4 regions of the Streptomyces sp. KMM 9044 genome follow, and region 2 is predicted to be linked to each of the others. Evidence: riboswitches for the same ligand, from Rfam matches in the RefSeq annotation. Region 2 holds a riboswitch; each other region holds the start of a gene.
The links. A riboswitch is a leader RNA that binds a small molecule or an ion and turns the genes downstream of it on or off. The one in region 2 is predicted to bind cyclic di-AMP.
Positions count from the first base shown of each region.

Region 1: another riboswitch for cyclic di-AMP. It lies ahead of HUV60_RS17820 (M23 family metallopeptidase); the one in region 2 lies ahead of HUV60_RS02740 (M23 family metallopeptidase).
Region 3: another riboswitch for cyclic di-AMP. It lies ahead of HUV60_RS07680 (M23 family metallopeptidase); the one in region 2 lies ahead of HUV60_RS02740 (M23 family metallopeptidase).
Region 4: another riboswitch for cyclic di-AMP. It lies ahead of HUV60_RS20250 (transglycosylase family protein); the one in region 2 lies ahead of HUV60_RS02740 (M23 family metallopeptidase).

Region 1 covers NZ_CP113910.1:3,945,202-3,949,698, reverse strand. The annotation lists gene HUV60_RS17825 (PrsW family intramembrane metalloprotease) at 1-1,362, shown strand, start outside; gene HUV60_RS17820 (M23 family metallopeptidase) at 1,465-2,499, opposite strand; cyclic di-AMP (ydaO/yuaA leader) riboswitch at 2,512-2,669, opposite strand; tRNA gene HUV60_RS17815 (tRNA-Met) at 2,995-3,068, opposite strand; gene HUV60_RS17810 (dihydrofolate reductase family protein) at 3,134-4,267, opposite strand.
Region 2 covers NZ_CP113910.1:573,909-578,405, reverse strand. The annotation lists gene HUV60_RS02755 (helix-turn-helix domain-containing protein) at 1-495, shown strand, start outside; gene HUV60_RS02750 (DUF6126 family protein) at 492-614, shown strand; gene HUV60_RS02745 (tyrosine-protein phosphatase) at 629-1,426, opposite strand; cyclic di-AMP (ydaO/yuaA leader) riboswitch at 1,939-2,102, shown strand; gene HUV60_RS02740 (M23 family metallopeptidase) at 2,105-3,106, shown strand; gene HUV60_RS02735 (SGNH/GDSL hydrolase family protein) at 3,379-4,164, shown strand; gene HUV60_RS02730 (MBL fold metallo-hydrolase) at 4,288-4,497, shown strand, end outside.
Region 3 covers NZ_CP113910.1:1,694,229-1,698,725, reverse strand. The annotation lists gene HUV60_RS07690 (M16 family metallopeptidase) at 1-409, shown strand, start outside; gene HUV60_RS07685 (M16 family metallopeptidase) at 406-1,794, shown strand; cyclic di-AMP (ydaO/yuaA leader) riboswitch at 2,030-2,194, shown strand; gene HUV60_RS07680 (M23 family metallopeptidase) at 2,208-2,978, shown strand; gene HUV60_RS07675 (GntR family transcriptional regulator) at 3,234-3,938, shown strand; gene HUV60_RS07670 (HPr family phosphocarrier protein) at 4,131-4,412, opposite strand.
Region 4 covers NZ_CP113910.1:4,481,986-4,486,482, reverse strand. The annotation lists gene eno (phosphopyruvate hydratase) at 132-1,412, opposite strand; gene HUV60_RS20250 (transglycosylase family protein) at 1,693-2,436, opposite strand; cyclic di-AMP (ydaO/yuaA leader) riboswitch at 2,441-2,610, opposite strand; gene HUV60_RS20245 (transglycosylase family protein) at 2,942-3,859, opposite strand; gene HUV60_RS20240 (cytochrome P450 family protein) at 4,189-4,497, opposite strand, start outside.

The DNA of each region.
Region 1 (4,497 bases), 3.4 Mb from region 2:
CCGTACCCGACCCGGCCCGGCGGGTCCCCCGGTCCCGCAGGACCGGAGGACGGGTCCGCCCCGCGGCACGCGCACTGGTGGCAGCGGCCCTGGGTGCGGTACGGGGCGCTGACCGCCCTCCTTGCGCTCTCGGGCCTGGTCATCCTGGGCCTGGTCCGCGAGCAGACCGGCACGGAGGGCTTCCTGGCCGGGCTCGGCCTCGCCGTGCTGCCGGTGCCGCTGCTCGTTGCCGCCTTCCGCTGGCTGGAGCGCGTCGCGCCGGGCCCGTGGCGCAACCTCGTCTTCGCCTTCGCCTGGGGCGCCTGCGCCGCCGCGCTCATGGCGCTCGTCGCCAACAGTTTCGCCACACGGTGGATAGCGACGGAGACGGCCGACCCGTCCCGCGCGGACGCGCTCGGCGCGACCGTGATAGCCCCGGTCGTGGAGGAGTCCGTGAAGGCCGCCGCCGTCCTGCTGGTCTTCCTGTTCTGCAGACGCGACTTCACCGGAGTCCTCGACGGCGTGGTGATAGCCGGGGTCACCGCCACCGGCTTCGCCTTCACCGAGAACATCCTCTACCTCGGTACCGCCTTCGGCACCGACCAGCTCACCGGCGGCAGCGGCGTCTCCTCCGTCACCGCGGCGACGTTCTTCGTCCGCGTCGTCATGTCGCCCTTCGCACACCCGCTCTTCACGGTCCTCACCGGCATCGGCTTCGGAATGGCCGCGCTCGCCGCCCGGCGGCGCCGCCCGGTGCGCGTCCTGCTCCCGCTCGGCGGCCTGCTGCTCGCGATGGGCGTGCACGCCCTGTGGAACGCCTCCTCGGCCCTCGGCGGGTACGGCTTCTTCGCCGTGTACGCGGCGTTCATGGTGCCGTCGTTCGGCCTGCTGACCTGGCTGGTGGTGTGGACCCGGCAGCGCGAGCTGCGGACCGTACGGGAGGAACTGCCCGCGTACGTCAGGGCCGGCTGGCTGACCCCCGCACAGCCCTACGCGCTCGGCTCGATGCGGGCCCGGCGCATCGCCCGGCGGTACGCGCACCGGCACGGCGGCCGGGCCGCTGCCCGCGCGGTGGCGCAGTACGGGGCGTACGCGACATCGCTGGCGTTCCTGCGGCACCGGGGGCGCCGCGGCCGCGCGGACGCGGACTTCGTCGTACGGGAGCACGAACTGCTGCGCGAGATGTGGCACCGCCGCGACACGGCCCGCCCGGCCCTGGAGCACGCGGCCCGAGCCACCGCGCCGCCCGCCCCGCCCTGGCCGGTGTACGGGCCGTACGGGCCGTACGGGCCGTACGGGCCGTACGGCCCGTACAAAGGGTACGGCGCCGTGGACCCCGGCCACCCGGCGTCCGGGCCGAACCCGTACGCGTACCGCCCCTGAAACGCCGGACCGGCAGTCCTGACGTCGGGGGGTCGTCGTCAGGACTGCCGGGGCTGTGGCTGCGTGGGGTGCAGGGCGCGAAGACCGGCCGGGGCCGGGGTCTCAGACGGTGAGGCCCTTCGACTGCATCCAGGCCATCGGGTCGATGCCCGAGGCGGAACCGGCCGGGTGCACCTCCATGTGGAGGTGGGCCCCGGTCACGTTGCCGGTGGCGCCGACGCGGCCGATCACATCGCCGGTGTTGACCTGCTGGCCGACACTGACACTGATGGAGGACTGGTGGGCGTACCAGATCTCGGTGCCGTCGTCGAGGGTCAGCACGGTCTTGTAGCCGTACGAGCCGTCCCAGCCGGCGGAGGTGATCGTGCCGGTGTGGACGGCCTTGAGCAGGGTGCCGGTGGGGGCGGCGAGATCCAGGCCCGTGTGCTGGCCGGAGGACCAGTAGGCGCCGGCCTGACCGAAGGTCGAGGAGATGGTGTACGAGGAGGTGGGCAGCGTGTACTGCCTGGCCAGTTCGGCGAGACGCTCGGCCTCGGCCTTCTTCGCGGCCTCCTCCTCCGCCTCCTTCTTCGCGGCGGCGGCCTTCTCCTCGGCCTCCTTCTTCGCGGCGGCGGCCTTCTCCTCGGCCTCCTTCTCCGCCTTCGCGGCGGCCTCGGCGGCGGCCTTGTCCTCGGCCTGGCTCTGCTGTTGCTCGACCTGCGCCATGATCCGGGCGCGCAGCACCTCGCCGGCGTCGGAGGCACTGCCCTGCTCGGCCTCGTCGGCGACCGCACCGATGCTGCTGAGCGGGGTGGCGGAGCCCTCAGGGGTTTCCTCGTCGGAGATGAGGGAACCAACAGAGGGAAGGTCCGGCACGGAGATGGAGACCGGCGGCTTGCCGGTCTGGGCGCTGGCCATGCCGCCACCGGCGACAGCGGCTATGACACCGACGCCCAGAACGGTGGAGCTACGGGCGAGGCCTCCGCCGCGCTGCTTGCCGACACGATGCCGGCCGCGCACGGGACGAACGGACTCCTCGGTGGGGTTCCACTCCTCGAAGGGGCCCTCGTCGGCGCGGATGCCGCCGTAGCCGAAGGTGTCGCTGTCGCGCCGGCTCGGCGTGAAGGGGGCCTCGGGGGCAGGCCGGTTGGACGCCACGTGGGGCGCACTCCTTTCCTTCCTTCTCGCCTACCGGGTTAGCTGACGGGTTCGGAGCAGGAAGGTCTCCTACGCGCGTATACCGCCCGTGTCTCCACGGGCGCATCCGTGCGATTCACCCCAAGATGTTGGTTCCCCGGTTCCCTTGCGGGATTCGGCGCGTGCGCACGGAGCCGACTCGTGTGACGGCTGGGACGACCGCGCTGCGTTATCGAACGTTAATAGACGCGAGGGCCGTATTCCAAGCCGTTCTTCTTGATCGTTAACGATTCCCGCACGGACTTAAGCGCCACGGATGGCCAAAACCGGGCGAGTCGACTTCACCGTCCTCGTCACACTCGGGCTGACGATGCGTCAGTTGTCATGCGCAACGAGGCGACCCGGTCACCTGGGGTGACATCTGCGCGGAACCACCCCGGGACGCGCTCCCGAAACGGGACGGACGCAAACGGCCGAGGGCCGGAACCCCTTCGGATTCCGGCCCTCGGCCTTCAGTAGCGGGGACAGGATTTGAACCTGCGACCTCTGGGTTATGAGCCCAGCGAGCTACCGAGCTGCTCCACCCCGCGTCGTTGTGTTCACCAGCATACGGCATCCGCGGGACACTCCGCACACGGGTTGCCGCCGCCCCGCGTCACCCGCCGATCAGATGGCCGTTCGGCGCCTCGGCGGCCTCCTCGTGCTCCGGCAGAACGACGACCAGGGCGCCCTCCGCGGTCAGCACCCCGCTGCCGTCGGCGCCCGTCACGAAGGTGTCCGGCTCCCGCCACGCGGTGACCACCCGCCGTACCCCCGCGTCCAGGATCAGCCGGGCACAGGACACCGGGCGGGAGGCGCGGCGGGCGCAGGGTTCCAGACTGGAGTACATGGTGGCGGTCGTGAGCCGCGGGTCCGCAGGGTCGATCCTGGCGAGGGCGGCCTCCTCGGCGTGCACCACCGGATCGCCGCCCTCGCGGGAATGGCCCCGTGCCAGCTCGGTGCCGTCGGCCGCGACGACCACCGCGCCCACGCTGAACGCCGTCTTCGAGGGCGGGCACCGCCTTGCCCGTTCACAGGCGAGAGCCAGCCAGTGGTGGTCGGCGGCGACGGGGAGCGGGCCGGCGCCGGGGGCGGTGGGCTCGTAGCGCATGAGGACGACGTCGCCGATCGGCCGGGTCTCCAGCAGTCGCAGCCGGCCGCCCTGGTAGGTCCCGGGCCCGAAGAGGCGGGCGGCGTCCGGGTCGCCGACGAAGAGCGGGGCGAGGACCAGTTGGAGCTCGTCGGCGAGACCCTGGGTGAGGAGCTGGGTGTGGATCAGGCCGCCGCCCTCGACCATGAGCCGCCGTACGCCGTACACGTCGTACAGGTGCGTCAGAAGGCGGCGCCAGTCGAGCTCGGCGCCGAGTGGCACGACGTCGGCGGCGAGACCGTGGGCGCGGGCGCGTTCGGCGCCCTTGCCGGTCGTGTAGAGGACCTTCGCGCCACCGGTGTGCCAGAACCGCGCCGCCGGGTCCAGGTCGCCCGAGCCACTGACGGTGACCTTCAGCGGGTAGGCGGGCCTGCCCCCGGCGGTCCGGGCGGCACGCCGCTCGGGCGCGTTGACCAGCAGCCGGGGGTTGTCGGCCCGGATCGTGCCGGCACCGACCAGGATCGCGTCCGCCGACGCCCGTACCTCGTCGACCCGGTCGAAGTCCTCCGGGCCGGACAGCAGCAGCCGCTCGGGACCGGTGTCGTCGAGATACCCGTCGAGCGAGACGGCGGCGGACAGCAGGACGTACGGGTGCGGCATCGACGGTGCTCCTGACGGGGACGGCGGACGGGGCGGGGCGGGACCGGCCCGGGTGAAGAGAGTCTTGCACCCGGTGTGTTCCCGCGCGGGGGGAAGCCGTACGGTGTGCCACCGCCACGTGGCGCGAGACCGTACGGCGTGGAAACGCGCGGCGCCCCCGCCGCACCCGGCAACCGGCCCGTGATGAGGGCCCTTCCCCACACCTCATGGGTGTCGTCCGCCACCCCGTT
Region 2 (4,497 bases):
TCGCCCGCGCACCTCTCCCGGTTGGAGACCGGACAGCGCCAGCCCTCGCTGCCGACGCTGCTCTCCCTCGCCCGCGTCTACGGTACGACGGTTTCCGGACTGCTCGGTGAGACCGCCGCCGACCGGGAAGCCGTGGTGCGCGCCGCCGACATGGAGCCGACCACGGCCGGCGGCTGGACCTACCGGCAGGCCGGTCCCCCGGGGCGCGGGATGCAGGCCCTGCGGGTCCAGGTCCCGCACGGATCCCAGGGCGACATCGTGCGGGCCCACCCCGGTGAGGAGTGGCTGTACGTCCTCGGCGGGCGGCTGCGGCTCCGTCTCGGGGACACCCTGCACCGCCTCGCTCCGGGCGACAGCGCGCACTTCGACTCGCTGACCCCGCACCGCATCGCCGCCGAGGACCCCGGCGGGGTCGAGTTGCTGTTCGTCCACACCCTGCTGCAGAGTCCCACGGCCGCCCTGTGCCTGGGCCCCACCCATGGAGATGTGTCATGAAAGACATGGAGGAGAAGTTCCCTCGCGCCCTGTGGGTGAGGCTGTTCATCTACGTCGTGGCGGGCCACCTCTTCGCGGCCTTCGTCTACCTGCTCTTCGAACTGGGCGCGAAGGCGTAGCCCTCGGGGGCCGCTCAGTCCAGCATGCGATCGCGCAGCCGCTCCCGGTACTCGGGAGTGAAGCCGAGAGCCTGCTCGATGTAGGGGTCCACGCCGCCCCAGGTCTCCTCGATCGTCTCGAGCGCGGCCGACAGGTACTCGGCGCGGGCGTCGAACAGCGGGTCGAGCAGCTCCATGACCTCGGGTGAGTAGGCCGAGGCGGAGGTGGCGCTGCGGCGCACCTTGTAGCGGCGGTGCGCGGCGCTGGACTTCAGGTAGTCGTCGAAGATCGCGTCCCGTTCCACGCCCAGCGCGAGCAGCGTCACCGCCACCGACAGGCCCGCGCGGTCCTTGCCCGCCGCGCAGTGCATCAGTGCGGGCAGGCTCTCCTCGGCGAGCGAGATCAGCACGCGGGAGTGCTCGAAGGTGCGCTGCGTCACGGTCGCGCGGTACGAGGCGATCATCCGTTCCGCTCCCTTGCCGCCGGCGAGGATCGCGCGGAGCTGGTCGAGGTCCCCGTCACGGACCATCCTCCAGAACTCGGCGCCGTCGGCCGGGTCGCTCAGCGGCAGGTTCACATTGCGCACGCCGGGCAGCTCGATGTCCCGCCCGTCCAGCCTGTGGTCGGCCGCGTTACGGAAGTCGAAGACGGTGTGCAGTCCCAGGGCGGACAGGAAGGCGGCGTCCTCCTCGGTGGCGTGCGCGAGGTGGCCGCTGCGGAACAGCACTCCGTGTCGCACCCGGCGGCCGTCGACGGTCGGCAGGCCGCCCACATCACGGAAATTGCGCACACCGGTGAGCTCGGGTTCGGTCGACGGGATCTGCTGCGTCACGGGGGCCCCTTTCCCACTCTGCGCCGTCGGCGCGGCGGCGTCGACGGGTGTCACCCGACGATACGACATGCCTGGCAGGGGCCATGAGTTGGTGAGCGGGCCGGTGGCGTGGCGTGGTCGGCCCCGAGCCGCCGGTCCGGACGGACACGTGGCAGACCCTGGGCGGACCCACCGCCGAACCGGACCGGAAGGTCTCTTCTTTCACTATTGGGGCGTTCTGTCCGTTTAGGCAGCTTCGCCATAACGTGCCCCGATAGAAAGGGAGATGGGAGTGGGGTGGTGAGCATCGTCATAGAGGTGACGATGCGTTGTCGCCATGTTCACGTAATTCCGTTGTTCCGCAAGGGGATTCGGGGGGTGCGCAATGTCCGGGGCGACTCTGGGTGACGGTTTTCATGTCAATGGATCACAGAAATGCGCCTTTGCTCGGAAGATCGTGCTTGTTCCTTTGCGTCCAGGTCGCCTACGTTCACCATCGATCCGGACAGACGCCTAATCCTGCCGCTGTCCGGGGCCTTCACACTCTGACCCGTGAACGGCAGGAACGGGGGACCCACAGGTACGACTGCCTGTTCCGGTCTCCGGAACGGCTTGGGGTTAAGTCGCGTTTCGACGCGGCCGGGCATCTCCAGTCCGAACCCGACAGCTCACCTCGTAGGCGCCGGAGAGGAATTCGTCATGCCCGCAAAAGGTAAGCACCGCCGCCCCAGCGCTTTGCGTTTCACCCGCTCCATCGCCGTCGTCGGAACCGGTGGCGCCGCACTCGCCCTGCCGCTTCTCGGTGCCACCGGAGCGAACGCCGCCCCTGTGCAGGCCGCCCCGGAAAAGGCCGTCCAGTCGTATTCCGTCACCGGCGGTACGGCTGACGGCGTGAAGGCCGACGATGACGAGAAGGGCGACGCCCGCACGTACACAGTGAAGGGCGGCGACTACCTGGCGAAGATCGCCGAGTCCGAGAGCGTCGACGGCGGCTGGAAGCAGCTCTATGCCGACAACCGCGAGGCTGTGGGCAGTGACCCGTCACTCATCCACCCCGGTCTGAAGCTCTCGGTCGACGGCAGGGCCACCACGGCCGACACGCCGAAGAAGTCTCCTTCTTCCGAAAAGAGCGCTTCGTCCTCCTCGTCCGCTCCGTCCTCCGCGTCGAAGACGACGGCGGCCGGTGAGTCCTCGGAGCAGTCCGCTCCGAAGCCGTCCTCGGGCTCCTCCGAGCAGTCCGCGCCGGAGGCGTCCTCCGGCGCGGTGACCGCGAACCAGGCCGCGAACACCTCCGGTTACAGCTCGCCGGTGCCCGGCGGCGGCCTCGGCACCGCCTACAAGGTGGCCGGCAGCATGTGGTCCAGCGGCTACCACACCGGTGTCGACTTCGCCGTCCCGACGGGTACCTCCCTGAAGGCCGTGAGCCCGGGTACCGTCGTCTCCGCCGGCTGGGCAGGCTCGTACGGCAACCAGGTCGTCATCAAGCTGAACGACGGCCACTACGCCCAGTACGCCCACCTGTCCTCGCTGTCCGTCTCGGCCGGCCAGACCGTGAGCGGCGGCCAGCAGGTCGGCCTCTCGGGCTCCACCGGCAACTCGACCGGCCCGCACCTGCACTTCGAAATCCGCACCACGCCGGACTACGGCTCGGACGTGGACCCGGTCTCCTACCTTCGCGGCAAGGGCGTCTCCGTCGGCTGACCCCAGAGGCAACCCGCCTGACGCGCCGCCGAAGGCCGGACCCCGATTCCGGGGTCCGGCGTTCGGCGCGTTCGGCACGTGCGCCCGGAGTGTTCCGTGCGTCACGTCACTCGCCGCTCAACGTCCCCCCGAGGGCTGTTCCGGAACTGGCCGATGCCTTGCGCGTGGCTTATCTCACCGCCCGTCAATGCCTTCCTACGGTCGCGTAGGTCATATTCGAAGGTGAATCATGTCCGGTTGTGGCAGACGATTCGAAGAATGACAGCAAGCCGGTGATCGGGTCGTACGTGGCGGTGGGGGACAGCTTCACCGAGGGTGTCGGAGACCCCGGCCCCGCCGGGACGTTCGTCGGCTGGGCCGACCGGCTCGCGGTACTTCTCGCCGACCGGCGCCCCGAAGGCGACTTCCCGTACACGAATCTCGCGGTGCGCGGGAAGCTGCTCGACCAGGTCGTGGCCGACCAGCTCCCGCGGGCCGTCGAACTGGCCCCCGCGCTGGTTTCGTTCTGTGCGGGCGGCAACGACATCCTGCGCCCCGGCAGTGACCCGGATGAGGTGGCCGAGCGGTTCGAGCGGGCGATCGCCGCGCTCACGGCCGTCTCCGGCACGGTGCTGGTGACAACCGGGTTCGACACCCGGGGTGTACCCCTGCTGAGGCATCTGCGCGGCAAGATCGCCACCTACAACGGGCACGTGCGGGCCGTCGCCGACCGGTACGGCTGTCCGGTGCTCGACCTGTGGTCCCTGAGGAGCATCCAGGACCGCAGGGCCTGGGACGCCGACCGGCTGCACCTGTCGCCCGAGGGGCACACGCGCGTGGCGCTCCGCGCGGGCCAGGCCCTCGGCCTGGACATTCCGGCCGACCCGGAGCAGGCCTGGCCCCCGCTGCCGCCGCGCGACAGCCTCCACGTCCGGCGGGACAACGTCCAGTGGGCGCGCGAGTACCTGGTGCCGTGGATGGGACGCAGGCTGCGCGGGGAGTCCTCGGGGGACCATGTGACGGCGAAGGGAACGCTGTCCCCGGGTGACATCAGGGAGCGCATCGCCGCGGTGGCCTGACACCGGGCGCGAGGGGGAGCGGGGAGGGGCGCGTACGGAGCCCGGCGCGGGCGCGCGCCCGTCTCCGCGGCGCCGCGCCGACGCACATAATAGAATGTCCAACCGATTCCACTTGGAGGCATCGTGGCCGGTATCCGTTCCCAGAGCTCCGGGCTCCGTACGTTATGGCCCGCGGCCTTCGGCGCGGACCCCGCCGGTGAGCGCATGGCGCGTATCCGCCGGTCCCCGCACTACCGGGACGGCGTGTTCCAGAACCCCGGGGGCCCCGCCAGGTCCCGGCCCCCGGGCTCGTCCCGGGACCTGGCGAAGACCTACTTCGACAAGGAGACCCGG
Region 3 (4,497 bases), 1.1 Mb from region 2:
GCTGGGCTGGCTGGACGTGAAGACGTCCGGTGACGTGGAGGTGCCCGTCATCGAGGCCGCGATCGACGAAGAGCTCGCCCGGTTCGCCGAGCAGGGGCCCACGGCCGAGGAGATGGAGCGCGCCCAGGCCCAGCTGGAGCGCGAGTGGCTGGACCGGCTCAGCACCGTCGCGGGCCGGGCCGACGAACTGTGCCGGTACGCCGTCCTGTTCGGTGACCCGCAACTCGCCCTCACCGCCGTCGGACGCATCCTCGACGTGACCGCCGAGGACGTGCGGGAGGTCGCCGAGGCCCGCCTGCGTCCCGACAACCGAGCGGTGCTCGTCTACGAGCCCGTCGCTCCCGAGGCCGGGGAGACCGAAGAAGCCGCAGCCGCCGGCACCGACGAGAACGAGGAGACGGCGAAGTGACCGAGCTCGCCACGATGGACTTCCACCCCCAGCCGCAGGCGGGCGAGGCCCGGCCCTGGGCCTTCCCGGCCCCCGAGCGCACCACCCTCGGCAACGGTCTGACGGTGCTGCGCTGTCACCGCCCCGGCCAGCAGATCGTCGCTGTCGAGGTGCTCCTCGACGCGCCCCTGGAGGCCGAGCCGGCCGGTCTCGACGGTGTCGCCACCATCACCGCGCGGGCGTTCTCCGAGGGCACCGACAAGCACTCCGCCGAGGAGTTCGCCGCCGAACTGGAGCGCTGCGGCGCGACCCTGGACGCCTACGCCGACCACCCCGGCGTCCGTCTGAGCCTCGAGGTGCCGGCCTCCCGGCTCGCCAGAGGGCTCGGGCTGCTCGCCGACGCACTCAGGGCGCCCGCGTTCGCCGACAGCGAGATCGAGCGTCTCGTCCGCAACCGCCTCGACGAGATCCCGCACGAGCTGGCCAACCCGTCCCGCCGCGCAGCCAAGGAACTCTCCAAGGAGCTGTTCCCGGCGGCGTCGCGCATGTCCCGCCCGCGCCAGGGCACCGAGGAGACGGTCACCGGCATCGACTCGGCGGCCGTACGCGCCTTCTACGAGAAGCACGTCCGTCCCGCGACCGCCACCGCGGTGGTCGTCGGCGACCTCACCGGCACCGACCTGGACGAGCTGCTCGGCGACACCCTCGGAGCCTGGACCGGATCGGCCGCCCAGCCGCAGCCCGTCGCGCCGGTCGCCGCCGACGACACGGGCCGCGTCGTGATCGTGGACCGCCCCGGTGCCGTACAGACGCAGCTGCTCATCGGCCGCGTCGGCGCGGACCGGCACGACCGCGTGTGGCCCGCGCAGGTGCTCGGCACCTACTGCCTCGGCGGCACCCTCACCTCCCGCCTGGACCGCGTCCTGCGCGAGGAGAAGGGCTACACCTACGGTGTGCGGTCGTTCGGCCAGGTCCTCAGGTCCGCCCCGGACGGCGCCGGCGCGTCGCTGCTCGCCATCAGCGGTTCCGTCGACACCCCGAACACAGGCCCTGCCCTGCAGGACCTGTGGACGGTGCTGAGCACCCTCGCCGCGGAGGGCCTCACCGACGCCGAACGCGACGTCGCCGTGCAGAACCTGGTGGGCGTGGCACCGCTCAAGTACGAGACCGCCGCGGCTGTCGCCGACACCCTCGCCGACCAGGTGGAGCAGCACCTGCCCGACGACTACCAGGCCGAGCTGTACCGGCGGCTCGCCGCCACCGGCACCGTGGAGGCGACCGCGGCGGTAGTGAACGCCTTTCCGGTGGACCGCCTCGTGACCGTCCTGGTCGGCGACGCGGCGCAGATCAAGGAGCCCGTCGAGGCGCTCGGTATCGGCGAAGTCACGGTGGTGTCCGCCGAGTAGACGGCCCGTCGGCGCGCTGTCGGCGGCCGTCCGGCCGCACACCGTACGCGCACGCGCGCGGGGCTCTGGTGACGCGAACGCCACCAGGGCCCCTTTGTGTCCGAATTGGGATGGGAGGTACCTGTATGACCTGTGGGATGTGCTACAAAAACCGGGATTCGTTTGGGAATTGAAAGACGTCCCGCTTAGCGTCAGGCGGTCTGTTCGTCGGGCAGTGCGCCGCACCCGCGGCACCGGACAGTCATCGCCGAGTCCCCGTACGGTGCGAACCAGGGGAGCCGGGGACCCATCAGCAGTCCCTGGGGTGAATCGGACGCCCGCGCGTGTCGCGAGGGGGTCCGTAGGAGACCTTCCTGCTCCGAACCCGTCAGCTAACCCGGTAGGCGAGAAGGAAGGAAAGGACCACCCTGTACATGGCGTTCACCCGCGCCACCGGGAAGCACCGTCGTCCCAGCCGTGTGCATCGCGGCACCGCCAAGGCGGCGGGCGTCGCGGCTCTCACCAGCACCGGTGTCATCGGCTCCCTCTCCGCTCCGGCGCTCGCCGCCGAACCCGCCGCACAGACCGGCCTGACCCCCGTGGTCACCATGGGCGACGAGGTCGCCGCCAGGGTCGACGCCCAGGCCTCCGCCCAGCACGAGGCCGCACGCGAGGCGGCCCAGGCCGCCGCGCGCGTAGCCGCCGAGGAGGCGGCCAGGGAGAAGGCGGCCGAGGCGGCCGCCAAGGCCCGTGAGGCCGAGGAACGCGCCGCGCGTGAGGCCGAGCGCAAGCGTCTCAACACCTTCGTGTCCCCGATCGCGGGCTCCTACGTCTCGACCGGCTACCTGTCCGGCGGTGCCGTCTGGTCCTCCGGCACCCACACCGGTGTCGACTTCCACGCCGCGAGCGGTACCCCCGTGCTCTCGGTCGGTATGGGCACCGTCGTCGAGGCCGGCTGGGGCGGCGCCTACGGCAACCAGGTCGTGATCAAGATGCACGACGGCACGTACACCCAGTACGGCCATCTGTCGTCCGTCGGTGTCTCGGTGGGCCAGCAGGTCACCCCGGGCCAGCAGATCGGCGTCTCCGGCGCCACCGGCAACGTCACCGGCGCGCATCTGCACTTCGAGGCCCGCACCACCGCCGAGTACGGCTCCGACATCGACCCCGTCGCGTACCTCCGTGCTCACGGCGCGAACGTCTGACCGGGGGCGCGTCTCCCTGACCTCCGTGTACACCTCGATGTCCGCGTGATCACCTGACGCCCCAGGTGCCCGTTTTCCGTGGAACGGCCCCGGCTCGGCTCTCCGAGTCGGGGCTTTCGGCGTTTCCGGCTGCCCGTTGTCCAAAAAATGGACATGATTCCCGGTCCGCCGTCGGAAATTCCCGCGCGTTGCAATAGAGTCACGGAGCAGGTGTCACCCGTTGACGTTATGCGGGGATTAATTCGGAGGTCGGTCATGCGTATTCCGGCGCACTCGGTGTGCACGGCGATCCGGGACGACATCGTCTCGGGTGTCTACGAGCGTGGCGGCCGGCTGACCGAGGAGCTCCTCGCCCGCCGCTACGGTGTCTCGCGCGTCCCCGTCCGGGAGGCCCTGCGCACCCTGGAGGCCGAGGGCTTCGTGGTCACCCGGCGGCACGCGGGCGCGTGCGTCGCGGAACCCACCGAGCAGGAGGCCGCCGACCTGCTGGAGATGCGGCTGCTGCTGGAGCCGCTCGGTGCCCTGCGTGCCGCGCAGCGCCGCACCGAGGCCCATCTGAAGGTGCTGCGCGGCCTGGTCCGGCTGGGCCAGGAGCGGGCCCGGCAGGGCAGCAGCGACGACCTGCGCTCACTGGGCGGCTGGTTCCACGAGACGCTCGCCCAGGCGTCCGGCAGTCCGGCGCTGACGTCGACGCTGATCCAGTTCCGGCACAAGATCGGCTGGATGTACGAGGTGCGCGGGACGAGGGATCCCATGGAGTGCTGGGCGGAGCACGGCGCGATCGTCGACGCCGTGGTGCGCGGTGACGGTGAGCGCGCGCGTGCGGTCATGGCACTGCACACCGAGCGCGCCACCGCCGCCCACCGGCTGCGCTTCACCGCGAGGGCCGACCGGACGGCCCGCCCCGAGCGCGTGAGGAACTCGCAACACCCCGTAAACACACCGAGTCTCCGGCATTAACACAAAGACCGTATACAAGAGAATGTAATTCGGCGGAAGTGGAATCCGCCTGCCATTTTTCGTGAGCGCGGGATTGCGTGTGGGGGAGCGGTGCGCGGGGAAACCGGCGGGCAGGTGAACCGGAGATCACGGAAAACAACGGAGCCGCGTCGCCCGCAAGGGGTGACGCGGCTCTGTCCGCTGCCGGGTGTTTCACACGGTCTCGGGGAGTTCCTCGAGCCCTTCGGAGACCAGCTTCGCCAGCCGGTCGAGGGCGGCGTCGGCCCCCTCGGCGTCGGAGGCGAGGACGATCTCCTCGCCCCCCTGGGCGCCCAGACCCAGAACGGCCAGCATGGAGGCCGCGTTGACGGGGTTGCCGCCGGCCTTGGCGATCGTCACCGGGACGCCTGTCGCCGTGGCGGATCGGACGAAGATGGAGGCGGGGCGGGCATGGAGGCCCTCGGCCCAGCCAACGTTGACGCGGCGCTCAGCCATGTGTTGCTGCCCTTCGGAGTTCATGTTGTCTAGACCAGTTTTCCATATCGTGAAGCAAGCCGGGGAAGGGCACTCGCTCCCACTC
Region 4 (4,497 bases), 3.9 Mb from region 2:
CCCGGACACGGTACGGGACCGCGTCCGGGGACGTACGGACGACCGGCCAGGACACGACGACCTCGGTCGTCACCCGGCACGGGCCGTCGGGTCGGCAGACCAGCAGACCAGCAGACCAGCAGACCAGCAGATCAGCCCTTGAACCGCGGGAAGGCGCTGCGGCCGGCGTACACCGCGGCGTCGTCGAGGATCTCCTCGATGCGCAGCAGCTGGTTGTACTTGGCGACGCGCTCGGAACGGGCCGGGGCACCGGTCTTGATCTGGCCGCAGTTGGTGGCGACGGCCAGGTCGGCGATGGTGACGTCCTCGGTCTCGCCGGAGCGGTGCGACATCATGCACTTGAAGCCGTTGCGCTGGGCCAGCTCGACGGCGTCCAGGGTCTCGGTCAGCGAACCGATCTGGTTCACCTTGACCAGCAGGGCGTTGGCCGCGCTCTCCTCGATGCCGCGGGCCAGGCGCTCCGGGTTGGTGACGAACAGGTCGTCGCCGACGATCTGGACCTTGTCGCCGAGCTTGTCGGTGAGGGCCTTCCAGCCGTCCCAGTCGTCCTCGAACAGCGGGTCCTCGATGGAGACCAGCGGGTACGCGGCGACCAGCTCGGCGTAGTACTCCGTCATCTCGGCGGCGGAGCGCTCCTTGCCCTCGAAGACGTACGTGCCGTCCTTGTAGAACTCGGAGGCGGCGACGTCGAGCGCGAGGGCGATCTGCTCGCCGGGGGTGTAACCGGCTTCCTTGACGGCCTCAAGGATGAGGTCGAGGGCCTCGCGGTTGGAGCCGAGGTTCGGGGCGAAGCCGCCCTCGTCGCCGAGGCCGGTGGACAGGCCGCGGCCCTTCAGCACCTTCTTCAGCGTGTGGTAGACCTCGGTGCCCCAGCGCAGGGCCTCGGAGAAGGACTCCGCGCCGATCGGGGCGATCATGAACTCCTGGATGTCCACATTGGAGTCCGCGTGCGAACCGCCGTTGAGGATGTTCATCATCGGCACCGGCAGCAGGTGCGCGTTGGGGCCGCCGAGGTAGCGGAAGAGGGGGAGGTCGCTGGCCTCGGAGGCGGCGTGGGCGACGGCCAGGGAGACGCCGAGGATGGCGTTGGCGCCGAGGGAGCCCTTGTTGTCGGTGGCGTCCAGGTCGAACATCGCCTGGTCGATCAGGCGCTGCTCGGTGGCGTCGTAGCCGACGAGCTCCGGGCCGATCTGCTCGATGACGGCCAGGACGGCCTTCTCGACACCCTTGCCCTGGTAACGGTCGGGGTCTCCGTCACGGAGTTCGATGGCCTCGAAGGCGCCGGTGGAGGCGCCGGACGGGACGGCGGCACGACCCGTACTGCCGTCGTCGAGGCCGACCTCGACCTCGACCGTGGGGTTACCTCGGGAGTCCAGGATTTCCCGGGCTACGACGACGTCGATGGACGGCACGAGCATCTCCTTCATGGATGTGACGTGGTTCAGCGGGGCCACGGGGGCCCTGCGGACCCGAGCCTATCCGGCCCGGGGCGATCGGCCATCCGGTCGGCCGCTTCGCGGACAGAACCGAGAGTAAATTGTTTCCGAACGGAACAAAGGCGTTTCCGGGAAACCCGGGAACGGGAGGCCCGGTCCGGCCACGGAAAAGCCCCGCCCCGGCGCGTACGGGGGGAGACGCGCCGGAGCGGGGCAGACCTTCGCGGGAACGGGGCCCGGACCCGCGGCCGGCGTCCTACTTCAGGTGCAGCTGCTGGCCCGGGTAGATGAGGTCGGCGTCCTCGACGATGTCGTCGTTCAGCTCGAACAGCTTGCCCCAGCCGCCCTTGACGTCGCGCTCCGCGGCGATCGAGCTGAGGGTGTCGCCCTTGACGACCTTGTACTCGCCGTCGCCCTTCTCGACCTTCTTGCCGGTCGGGGTGGTGACGGTCTTCTTGGCGGCCGGACGCTCGTCGGAGCGGGAGGCCTTCTGCTCGGCGGAACGCTCGGGAGCGGCCTCGGTGCTCTGCTTCTGGGACTCCTGCTCCGGGGACTGCTGCCGGGAGCCCTGCGAGGAGCCGCCGCCCTGGTCGCCCGAGCCCCCGGCGGAACCGCCACCGGTGTAGGCGGCGCTGGACAGGCCCTTGCCGCAGACCGGCCAGGCACCCTTGCCCTGGCCCGCGAGAACCTTCTCGGCGATCTCGATCTGCTGGGCCTTGCTGGCCTGGTCGGCGGTGGCGGCGTACTTCGTGCCGCCGTAGCCGGCCCAGGTGGAGCCGGAGAACTGCAGGCCGCCGTAGTAGCCGTTACCGGTGTTGATCGACCAGTTGCCACCGGACTCGCACTGGGCGACGGTGTCCCACTCGGCGGCGGTGGCGGCGGAGGCACTGCCGGCCGCCATCAGCGGGGCGGCGACGGCGGCACCGGTGACACCGGCGACGGCGATGGCACGGGTGGCCTTGGACGGACGACGGTGCTTGCCCTTGCTGGAAAACAGCATGGATGGATCCCCTCACCGACGCCTACGAGGTGAGCTGTCGGGTTCGGGCCGGTTGGGTTGCCCGGCCGCGTTCCCTTGCGGGACGCGGCTTCACCCCGAGCCGCATCCGGCGTACTTCACCGGATCCGGCGCCTACCTTGGGTCCCCCGCTCCTGCCTACGGCGCATGACGCGACGACTGTTCCCGTGCGGCCACTGGCAGGATTCGGCGTGGTGGCAGCCGGGGCCCGCGATGGCGAGCGATCACGACCGTAGACACGCCCTCGGCGGATTATCAAAGACGATCAGGGCTTCTGAGACCTATCTCTCATCATCTTTAAATCGGACATTCATCCTGAAGCGCGACTCTCCACCCCCGCCACCGACACGCTTTTCCGCACGCCGGTCCACTCGCCACCCGGCCGGCACGCCACCATCGCCCGGTCGGCGCACGGCCGACGCCCGAGCGGTCGGCCGCAGCTGTCGAAATGTCACCTTTCACATGATTCGCATCCAGGTGCGAGCCCCTAACCGAAAAGGGTGGGATTCGGGGCGGCGACACCCTCGGCCCCGTCGCCCCCGCCGTACTGGGCGAGCCATCCGCCGCCGAGAGCAAGGGAGTCGGAGGCGACCGAGGGGCCGCTCGCGGAGCCCGAGCCGGAGTCGCTCGACGGGGAGGAGCCGTCGAGGCCGCGTGTGAAGCCGAGACCGCCGCGCGAGGCATGCCGCCCCGAGGATCCGGCGTCACGGTCCGCGCGCGCTTCCTCCTCGGCGCCGGCGCCGCGGTGACGGCCGCCGCCGGAGTCCTCGCCGTCGGCCGATTCCGAAGCGTCGGCCTTCTGCCCCGACTTGTCCGAGTCGTCGTCCTTGACGGAGGGAGAAGCAGCGGAAGAGGCCTCCGCTCCTCCTTCCTTCTTCTGGCCGTCCGCGGCAGCTTCGTCGCCCTCGTCGCCCTTCGCGTCCGACGAGGAGCCGGCGGACTGGGACGGCGACGGAGTGGCGGACCTTTCGGAGCCGGACGCGCCCGGTGAGCCGCCCTCCACGCCGGTGCCGGCATCGAGCACGGACGCGTCCCGGTCCAGGCCCCCCAGCAGGCCGCAGGCTCTCCACACGCCGACACCCTGGTCGGCGAGGATCTTCTCGGCCACGGCTATCTGCTGGCCGCGGCTGGCCTGGTCGGCGCTGGTCGCGTAGTCGAGGCCGCCGTAGGCCTCCCAGTCCTCCTGGGTCAACTGCAGGCCGCCGTAGTAACCGTTGCCGGAGTTCTGGCTCCAAGAGCCGCCCGACTCGCACTCGGCCACCCGGTCCCAGGTCGAACCGTCGGCAGCACTGGCGGCGCCGGCTCCGAGGAGGGGGATCGCGATGGCCGAGCCGGTCACTCCGGCCGCGACGAGAAGAGCCGGAGCCTGGCGGGGGCGACGGTGACGACCGTTCCCGGAGAGCATGCGGAAACCTTTCGCAGGACAACAGTTACTCGCACGGCGTTTCGCCTGTGACGTTCGAAAAAGCGAGACGCCGCGCTTGAGGGGTGAACGTATAGGCAGTCGAACGTCTGTCACAAGTTCATGCCGTGCAGATCACATGAAGATCACAAAGTTGAGTGGGTGTCACCTTCACAGCCGTCCTGCCAACGGTCAACGGACCGTGCTCGAGGGGCCCTGACGGTCACGTGCGCCGTGGCCGACGGACACGCCCAGGGCTTTCCCGGATCTCTTCCGGAAGACCGTCCGGGGCATTTCGGAATGTGTCCTGGTACGCCGCCCCGTTCGCAACATCACATCGAGGGCGGGGTGAATTTCACCGGCAGCGTGCGCAGTCCGCGCATGATGAGGCCGCCGCGCCAGCGCAGTTCGGCCGGGTCCGCCGCGAGTTCGAGGTCCGGCAGCCGGGTCAGCAGTGTGGCGAGCGCGGTCTGGCCCTCCAGGCGGGCCAGCGGAGCGCCGAGGCAGTAGTGGATGCCGTGGCCGTACCCCAGATGCTGGTTGTCGCGCCGTGCGAGATCGAGTGCGTCGGGGTCGGCGAACCGCTCCGGATCACGGTCCGCGGCGGCCAGGACGACGAGGACCGGGTCGCCTGCGGAGAT